One region of the Xenorhabdus budapestensis genome, then DNA from elsewhere that is predicted to be linked to it. Evidence: predicted binding sites of a transcription regulator. Region 1 holds the regulator's gene; the other holds the start of a gene.
The links. The regulator Fur, encoded in region 1, represses iron uptake genes when iron is present. The targets are predictions, from matches to a motif close to ATAATAATGAGAACNACTATCAA.
Positions count from the first base shown of each region.

Region 2: exbB (tonB-system energizer ExbB) is a predicted target of Fur. The motif match lies at 2,538-2,560, and genes of this name have one in related genera.

Region 1 covers NZ_CP072455.1:3,134,924-3,139,363, reverse strand. The annotation lists gene HGO23_RS13615 (beta-N-acetylhexosaminidase) at 1-1,899, shown strand, start outside; gene fur (ferric iron uptake transcriptional regulator) at 2,015-2,464, opposite strand; gene fldA (flavodoxin FldA) at 2,671-3,204, opposite strand; gene ybfE (LexA regulated protein) at 3,379-3,669, opposite strand; gene HGO23_RS13595 (TetR/AcrR family transcriptional regulator) at 3,926-4,440, opposite strand, start outside.
Region 2 covers NZ_CP072455.1:819,132-823,571, forward strand. The annotation lists gene HGO23_RS03565 (DedA family protein) at 227-898, opposite strand; gene metC (cystathionine beta-lyase) at 1,148-2,362, opposite strand; gene exbB (tonB-system energizer ExbB) at 2,753-3,784, shown strand; gene exbD (TonB system transport protein ExbD) at 3,791-4,216, shown strand; gene HGO23_RS03585 (cytidine deaminase family protein) at 4,310-4,440, opposite strand, start outside.

The sequences.
Region 1 (4,440 bases):
ATTAAGTTAACCGATAGCGGTTATCGGATTGCGACTCAGATTAATGCTAACAAATTTACCGGTGATTGGCGGGTTAAAGGGGCTTATTCCCTGAATATCACTACTAAGGGAGCACAAATTGTTGCTTTTGATGAATCCGGTGTATTTTATGGCCTGCAATCACTGTTTTCCCTGCTTCCGGCCAATGGTGTACCGAAAATAGCCACATTAACAGCAAAAGATGCCCCCAAATTTGAATATCGAGGTATGTTTCTTGATGTCGGACGGAATTTCCATAGTAAAGAAGCTGTCTTGCGTCTGCTCGATCAAATGGCGGCTTATAAACTGAATAAATTCCATTTCCATTTGAGTGATGATGAAGGCTGGCGTCTGGAAATTCCTGGTTTACCGGAATTAACAGAAATCGGCAGCAAACGTTGCCATGATTTAACTGAGACGCAATGTTTGTTACCACAATTAGGCTCAGGGCCAGCAAGTAATAATATGGGCAGTGGCTATTTTAGCCGTCAGGATTACATTGATATCTTGAAATATGCTAAGGCTCGTCAGATAGAGGTGATCCCGGAAATTGATATTCCGGCCCATTCCCGTGCAGCGGTAGTGTCTATGGAAGCCCGCTATAAAAAATTGGTGGCAGAAGGAAAGGTACAGGAAGCCAATGAGTACCGTTTGCTCGACCCGACGGATACCTCAAATACGACATCTGTACAGTTTTACGATCGCCATAGCTATTTGAACCCGTGCATGGATTCTTCCAAACGTTTTGTTGACAAAGTCATCAGTGAAATCGTTGCTATGCACAAAGAAGCCGGAACATCACTGAGAACATGGCATTTTGGCGGTGATGAAGCGAAAAATATTCGTTTGGGGTCGGGTTATCAGGACAAAGATGGTCCAATTGAACCGGGTAAAGGGATCATAAATAAAAAAATTGAGGACAAACCATGGGCAAAATCTCAGGTTTGTCAAAAAATGATTGCGAATGGCACCATCAAAGATGTTGATGAGCTGGCCAGTTATTTCGCGATTGAAGTTAGTAAGATTGTCAATGCTCATGGTATTGAGGCGATGCAGTCATGGCAGGATGGTCTGAAACATGCGAAATCGGTGAAAGACTTTGCTACTCAGTACGTTACGGTGAACTTTTGGGATACGCTGTATTGGGGAGGTTACGATTCCGTTAATGACTGGGCAAACAAGGGCTATCGTGTCGTTGTTTCCAGCCCTGATTATGTTTATCTGGATATGCCGTACGAAGTTAATCCGAAGGAGCGGGGCTATTATTGGGCGTCTCGTTTTAATGATGAAGCCAAAATCTTCAGTTTTGCACCAAATAATATGCCACAAAATGCCGAGACTTCGGTGGATATCAATGGCAACTATTTCAATACCACCAGTAATAAACGTTGGCCGGGGGCGTATGGCTTGTCAGGGCTATCATGGAGCGAAACGGTGCGTACTGATGAGCAAATGGAATATATGATTTATCCGCGTTTGCTGTCGCTGGCGGAACGTGCATGGCATCAGGCTGGATGGGAACAGAATTACCAGCAGGGCAGGGAATATAAAGGCGGAGTCACACGGTATGTTGAAATCGATAAACTCAATAATGATTGGCGTCGTTTTGCCAATTTAATGGGGCAACGTGAAATGGCAAAACTGGATAAGGCACATGTTGCATATCGATTACCAATACCGGGCGCAAGGATTGTGTCAGGGACATTGGAAGCGAACATTGCTTTGCCCGGGCTGGCAATTCAGTATTCGTTGAATGATGGAAAAACCTGGGAAATTTATGATGACAGACAAAGACCATATGTCGAAGGTAATGTGAAAGTCCGTTCTGTTAGCACTGATGGTAAGCGTTTCAGCCGAATTGAAGATGTATATCAAAAATAATCGCCTGTAAAAAAGCAACCTGCCGATTAGCTTTGGCTAATCGGCAGCAGCTTCTTTTGACAAGAGCCGATATCAAAAGTGAGCAGTATGTATCACTTCTTATCGTGCCTTCTTATCATGCTTTCTCATCATGTAACGTACTATCTTTACGGCAATCACCTGTAGTACAGTGACCATACAAATAGAGACTATGATTTGACAACTTGATTCCATGACGTGCAGCAATATCCTTCTGACGTTCTTCAATGGACTCATCGCTGAACTCGATCACTTTGCCGCAGTCGAGACAAATCAGATGGTCATGGTGATGTTGCTGAGTGAGTTCAAAAACCGATTTACCGCCTTCAAAATTGTGGCGAGTGACAATGCCGGCATCATCGAACTGGTTCAACACGCGATAGACAGTGGCGAGGCCAATCTCTTCACCGATATCAATCAGTTTTTTGTAGAGATCTTCCGCACTGACATGATGGCATTCTGGGACCTGTAGCACTTCCAGAATTTTCAGGCGAGGAAGTGTTACTTTAAGTCCAGCATTTTTTAATGCTTTATTGTTGTCGGTCATGCGGATTTAGTCCTGTAACTTGAGTTTAGTGAACTTGTGATACTTGGGGTATCGTGAGAGAATCATGATTCAGCTTCATGCTGTAGATTATAGGCATGGATACTGAAAATGAAAACCATGCCCACTTCGCTATCATGACACATATTTCAAGAATTATCCCGTGCAAAAGGCATTTGTTTCCTTACATACACAGAGGAGATCTTTTATTATGCGCCGAGGATTTCTGACAGGCTCATTTCAGCCTTAATCTGCTGTACCCAAGCATCAACACGCTCTTCGGTTAATTCTGGTTGGCGATCTTCATCAATAGCAAGGCCAATGAAGTGATTATCATCAGCCATACCTTTAGATACTTCAAAGTGATACCCTTCAGTTGGCCAGTGACCGACAATAATTGCACCACGAGGTTCAATAATATCGCGGATGGTGCCCATAGCGTCACAGAAGTATTCTGCATAATCTTCCTGATCACCACAACCGAACAGGGCAACTAACTTTCCTTCAAAATTGATCTCTTCCAGAGTCGGGAAGAAATCATCCCAGTCACATTGAGCTTCGCCGTAGTACCAGGTTGGAATGCCTAGCAGCAGGATATCGAAGGCGTCAAGATCTTCCTTGCTGCTTTTGGCAATATCGTGAACTTCCGCAACATCAGCACCGCCCAGTTTTTCTTGGATCATTTTGGCAATGTTCTCTGTGTTGCCAGTGTCGCTGCCGAAGAATATACCTATTATTGCCATAAAGTAGATTAACCTCTTGTTCTATTAGTGTATTAAATCCATACACGTCACGCTGAAATCAGCAGGAAAAATATCAGTTTTATTAAAATGAAAAACGTTATTTTGACCAAACATCAGTGACAAGTCTGTCAGATTTGTGTGGTGACACCGCTTCACTCTGTTGAATTAAAGCCGTTAATTGGCAAGGTGATTATCTGTTGCCAGTTGAGCCAGCAACATCTGTTCAATTAATTCACTGCGGCTGATATTGCGCTGTTTTGCCAGATGGTTGAGAGCACCAACAGCATCTTCATTGAGTTTTAGTTCCACCCGACGCAGTCCTTTGACTTTATCCCGGCGCAACTGGTTGCGTTTATTGATCCTAAGCTGTTCATCTCTGGACAGCGGATTTGTTTTAGGTCGCCCTGGCCTGCGTTCATCTGCGAACAAATCCAGTGTGGTGCGATCAGTTTGTTCTTTTGCCATAAATTCGATTGATAAAGGGCGTGTACCAATAATATAGCGGGCAATGATACCTTAGCTGGACGCGTGTCGCTACTGGTTGATGGGGGAGATTGTTGGTTGATAAGAGGGATTGTCGGGTTCAGTCATAATTCAGACCTAATAATGTAGGGAAAGTGGTGTATAGCAAGTACGGTATGAAAGAGAAATAAAACGGAGAAAAGTGAATAGTGTTGGTCTGATTAAGGCATTTGCCTTAATCAGAAAGCGTTTGTAAGGGTTATGGAATAAAGGCTTTTCGTATAATATAAGTAAAAGCTTCAAGGCTTCCTCGCCACTCAAAATCAGACCCCATGATTTGCTTTCCGATAGCGCCGTCAACGGCGATCATCAACCAGGAAGCAGTCTGTTCAGCATTAAGTTTTTTATCGATTTCCCCGTTCTCAATGCCTTTATTGAGTAATAGAGTTAAACGTTCCCGGACTTTTTTCTCATTCTCGATGAATATTTTATTAATAGCCGGATTCCGGCTGGCCTCAGCGATAATTTCAATACTGAGGCGTGCATAGCCGGGTTCGTTGTAGAGCTGTATCAGCTTTGCCAACAATTTTTCTATTGTGGCAATCATTGAATTTTCATCATGACAGGCCGCCAAAATTTCGTCATAGTCGTGGCTGTCTTCTTCTGCAATCGCTTTAATAATGGCATTCTTGGTTGGATAATAATGAAACAGGTTTCCGGGACTCATACCTGCTGCTTTGCAGATTTCTGCTGTTGATGTTGCATGAAATCCCT
Region 2 (4,440 bases), 2.1 Mb from region 1:
GGTGTTCACCTAACATGCTATCGCTTGTCTATATCGGTTTATTGCAGTAACAGAGTCCACTCGATTCAAGGTTACTTAACTTTTCTGTCAAAATTTGGTCAGAATTCAAATCATTGACAATCATGATACCTGTCGGAGCGGACTCTAATGATTTAACTTTTGGATTGAGAAGTTAATAACCAGAGAAAAAAAAGGGTTTTGAAATAGCGGTGAATAACCAATATATTCATTTACGTTTTCTTGATGATGCTTTTTTGTGACGCCAATACATCAATAGAGATGCGGTAAGACCGCTGATCAACAGAATGACAGGCAAGATCATCAAAATATTCATGACCAAATCCTGATGTGCTTTGACAAAAGGGATTTGATTCAAGATATAGCCAAAACTCACGATTATGATGACCCATAAGAAGCCACTTAACCAATTAAAAAATTGAAAGCGTTTATTATTCAGTCCAGAAATACCTGCAAAAGTTGGCAGGAGAGTACGGACAAAGGCGAGAAAACGCCCGATGAGCAACGCCGCCAGGCCATGTTTGGTAAATAAAATATTGGCACGTTGGCGGTACTGTAGAGGAAGTTGAGCCAACCAGTTCTTGACGATCCGGGTATGGCCTAACCAACGTCCTTGCAAATAACCTAACCAACATCCGAGGCTTGCTGCAATAGTCAGTAAAATGATGGTTGGAAAGAACCCCATAACACCTTTAGCGATTAACGCACCAGCAAGAACCAGAAGAGTATCTCCGGGCAAAAATGCGGCGGGTAACAAACCGTTTTCTAACACCAGCGTGACGAAGATAACACCATAAATAATCCAGATGACATCGGGATTGGCGAGTTGGGTAAAATCATGCTGCCAAAGTGCATGCACGATCCCGCTTAACGTTTCCATTATTTATCCTGTAATTTCTGCACGATACCTTTACATAACCGTTTTTGAACAACAGCAAAAAGTATCAAATAAGTACATGTGTCCCAGTGTACCGCAAAATTGTGGTAGAGGAGTTGATTTGATCTGGCATGAAGAGAATCAATTGAAGATAAGGAGAGAAAACAGTGGCCATCTGTAGTGGAAAGATAGCCATTCAGGGGGACGATCGTTATGTATCAAGTTATTTATGCTAACGCCAAGTAATTTATGTTAACGCATAGCAATGCGGGTAAAAGCGGCATCCAAGTCAGCAATCAGATCCTGGAGATTTTCGAGTCCGATATGTACACGGATTAACGTTCTTTCTTTTTTGGGGAAATGGTAATGTTTGGGGAAATGATAGTGGCGTAAAGTCGCGAGTGATTCAGGTGAGATACCCAAAATTAACGATTCAAATCCTCCCCAAGAAAACGCCATTTTAAAATGTTGTAAATTATCAAAATAATCAGAAAATTGAGTGGAAGTCAGGTTAATATTCAGGAGGAAAGAGAACAGCCCGCTGGAGCCAGTGAAGTCACGTTGAAAGTAGTGATGTCCGGGACAAGAAGGTAGCGCGGGGTGATAAACCTCAGCGACTTCAGGCCGTTGGGATAGCCACTTAGCAATTTCAAGGCTGCTTTCTTCATGTTGTTTTAAGCGGACAGCCAGCGTATGTAATCCACGGGTTGCGAAATAAACCGTATCGGGGTCGGCAATTTGTCCCATCAAATAAGAATTTTCCCGCAATTGATCCCAACAGCGCTTATTGGCGACAGCCGTACCCAGCATGCCATCCGAATGGCCGATGATATATTTTGTGGCGGATTGAATAGAAATATCGACGCCAAAATCCAATGCTTTGAAGAGAATACCGGCAGCCCATGTATTATCGATCATAATGACAATTTCAGGATTAATCTGCCGGGCAGCCTGCACGATAGCAGGGACATCCTGAACCTCCATCGTGAGGGAGCCGGGGGATTCTAGAAAGATGACCTTTGTATTTGGTTGAATGAGTGTGGCAATCTCTTTTCCGATCATTGGGTCAAAGTAATCGGTGGAAATATTCAGCTTTTTGAGAACGTGATTACAAAACTCTTGCGTCGGCTCATAGGCTGTACCTGCTACTAAAATATGATCCCCTGTCTCTACAAATGACAGAATGCTGTTGGTAATAGCGGCTGTACCGGATGGATACAGTGCACACCCCACGCCACCTTCCAGTTCTGCCATTGCTTCCTGAAAAGCAAAATGCGTCAATGTGCCACGACGTCCATAGAATAGTTCACCGTTAGCACGATGTTTTATGGCATGCCTCAGATCTTCAACAGTTTCGAAAATGACGGATGAAGTTCGTTGGATAATGGGATTGACAGCATTAAGCGTGAATTTGTGCTTTCTTCCGATATCAACCAGTTTGGTCTCCAGTTTCTTTTCTTCTGCCATATGATTTCCCCCTCAATTAACGTTGATTACTCAAATAATCATTGCAAGTTAAAAGATCTGTCACGTTTTTTACAAAGGGATTCTTGCAACGTGACGAAAATTCAAGGTGATTGGTGATAGTGAAAAAAGATGGTTGTAGTGAAATCGCCCCTTTTCATTACCACTTTTTTATTAAATAGTAATGATAATTACTATCAAATCGCTCAATGTCTGATATCATTTGGAATGGACTTTTCCCTCACGTGATGAAAAGCATGAAATAGGGTTAAACGGAACCTTATCAGGTGGAAAAGCGAGCTATGGCTCAGGATATATTAGGATTAGCAAGATGAGTATACGCGATTCATTGCTAAGTAACAGAATCTATAAAAAAGAGAGTAAGGCTAACTGATGCGTAATTTGACAGCTTCTATTCTATTGGCCCTCGGGTTAACAGGTTCAGCTTGGGCTAATACCGTACCAGCTAATACCGTACCAACAACAGCGGCTGCTGCGCCAGAAAATCAGGCGGCCACTCAGGTAGCGGCTCCGGCAACATCGATATCTTCTGCGGCTCCGCAAGCAGGAGCGGCGAAAGCAGATACACAGCAAGTCGAAGCTCAGAAAATGGATGCGTCAGTGACAGCTGAACAGCAAACAGTAACTACCGAGGTCACTGAAATAACAGAAACAGGCGCAGCGGAATCAACGGCTGTGGAAGGATCTGAAAACTTGTCCAGTGGTTTTGCAACGGATCTTTCTGTTTGGGGTATGTATCAGAATGCGGATGTCGTGGTAAAAAGCGTCATGGTAGGTTTGGTGATTGCTTCTGTTATTACATGGGCACTTTTCTTCTCCAAAGGAAGCGAGTTATTAATGGCTCGTCGCCGTTTACGCAGAGAGCAACTGGCATTGGCTGACGCTGCTAATCTGGATGCAGCCGTGAAAATTGCCACTGATTTCGGTAAGAATAGTATCAGCCGCCTGTTATTGAACGAAGCACAGTCTGAACGCAACTTATCTGCTGAAAGCACTGACAAAGATGGAACCAAAGAGCGTATCTCATTCCGCATGGAGCGCGCTGTTGCGGCAATCAGCCGTTATATGGGGCGTGGAAACGGTTATCTGGCGACTATTGGTGCTATTTCACCGTTTGTCGGCCTGTTTGGTACTGTCTGGGGGATCATGAACAGCTTCATTGGTATCGCGCATTCACAAACCACTAACCTGGCGGTTGTTGCTCCGGGTATTGCAGAAGCACTCTTGGCGACAGCATTGGGTTTGGTAGCTGCAATTCCGGCGGTAGTTATCTATAACGTTTTTGCTCGTGTGATTTCATCATACCGTGGACAAGTAGGTGATATGGCGGCACAGGCAATGCTGTTGCTTGGTCGTGATCTTGATTTGGCTGACAGAAAAACTGAAAAAGCAGAAGCAAGGTAATCAATTATGGCAATACGTCTTAATGAGAATTTGGACGATAACGGTGAATTACACGAGATTAACGTCACTCCATTTATTGATGTGATGTTGGTACTGTTGATCATCTTCATGGTGGCAGCACCACTGGCAACAGTTGATATCAAAGTCGATTTACCGGCATCGTCAGCCAAACCACAACCCCGACCAGAGAAACCGGTCTTTCTGACGGTAAAAGCAAATCATCAGCTATATGTTGGTGATCAGCTGGTCGAGCGTGACACGCTGTCTTCGGTACTGGATCAAACAACCCAATCCAATAAAGAAACCACGATTTTCTTCCAGGCGGATAAAACCGTGGATTATGAAACATTAATGAGCGTGATGGATTCTCTGCGTAAGGCTGGCTATCTGAAAGTTGGTCTGGTCGGAATGGAAGCGGTAGAGGCTAAATAACGTTATCAGTGGTTAATTTATCTGAATAATAGAAACTGCCCGAATAATCAAATCGGACAGTTTCTATTGGACACAAAATAATAATAAAACACTCTACACGTTTTTCCAATCAAACGGCAGTAACTCACCAAGTGATAAAACCAACTCTTTGTTAACTTTCACTTCGGCATGGATATTTTCTCTATTGATCTGACTGATAAACTCCCGACATCGACCACAAGGAG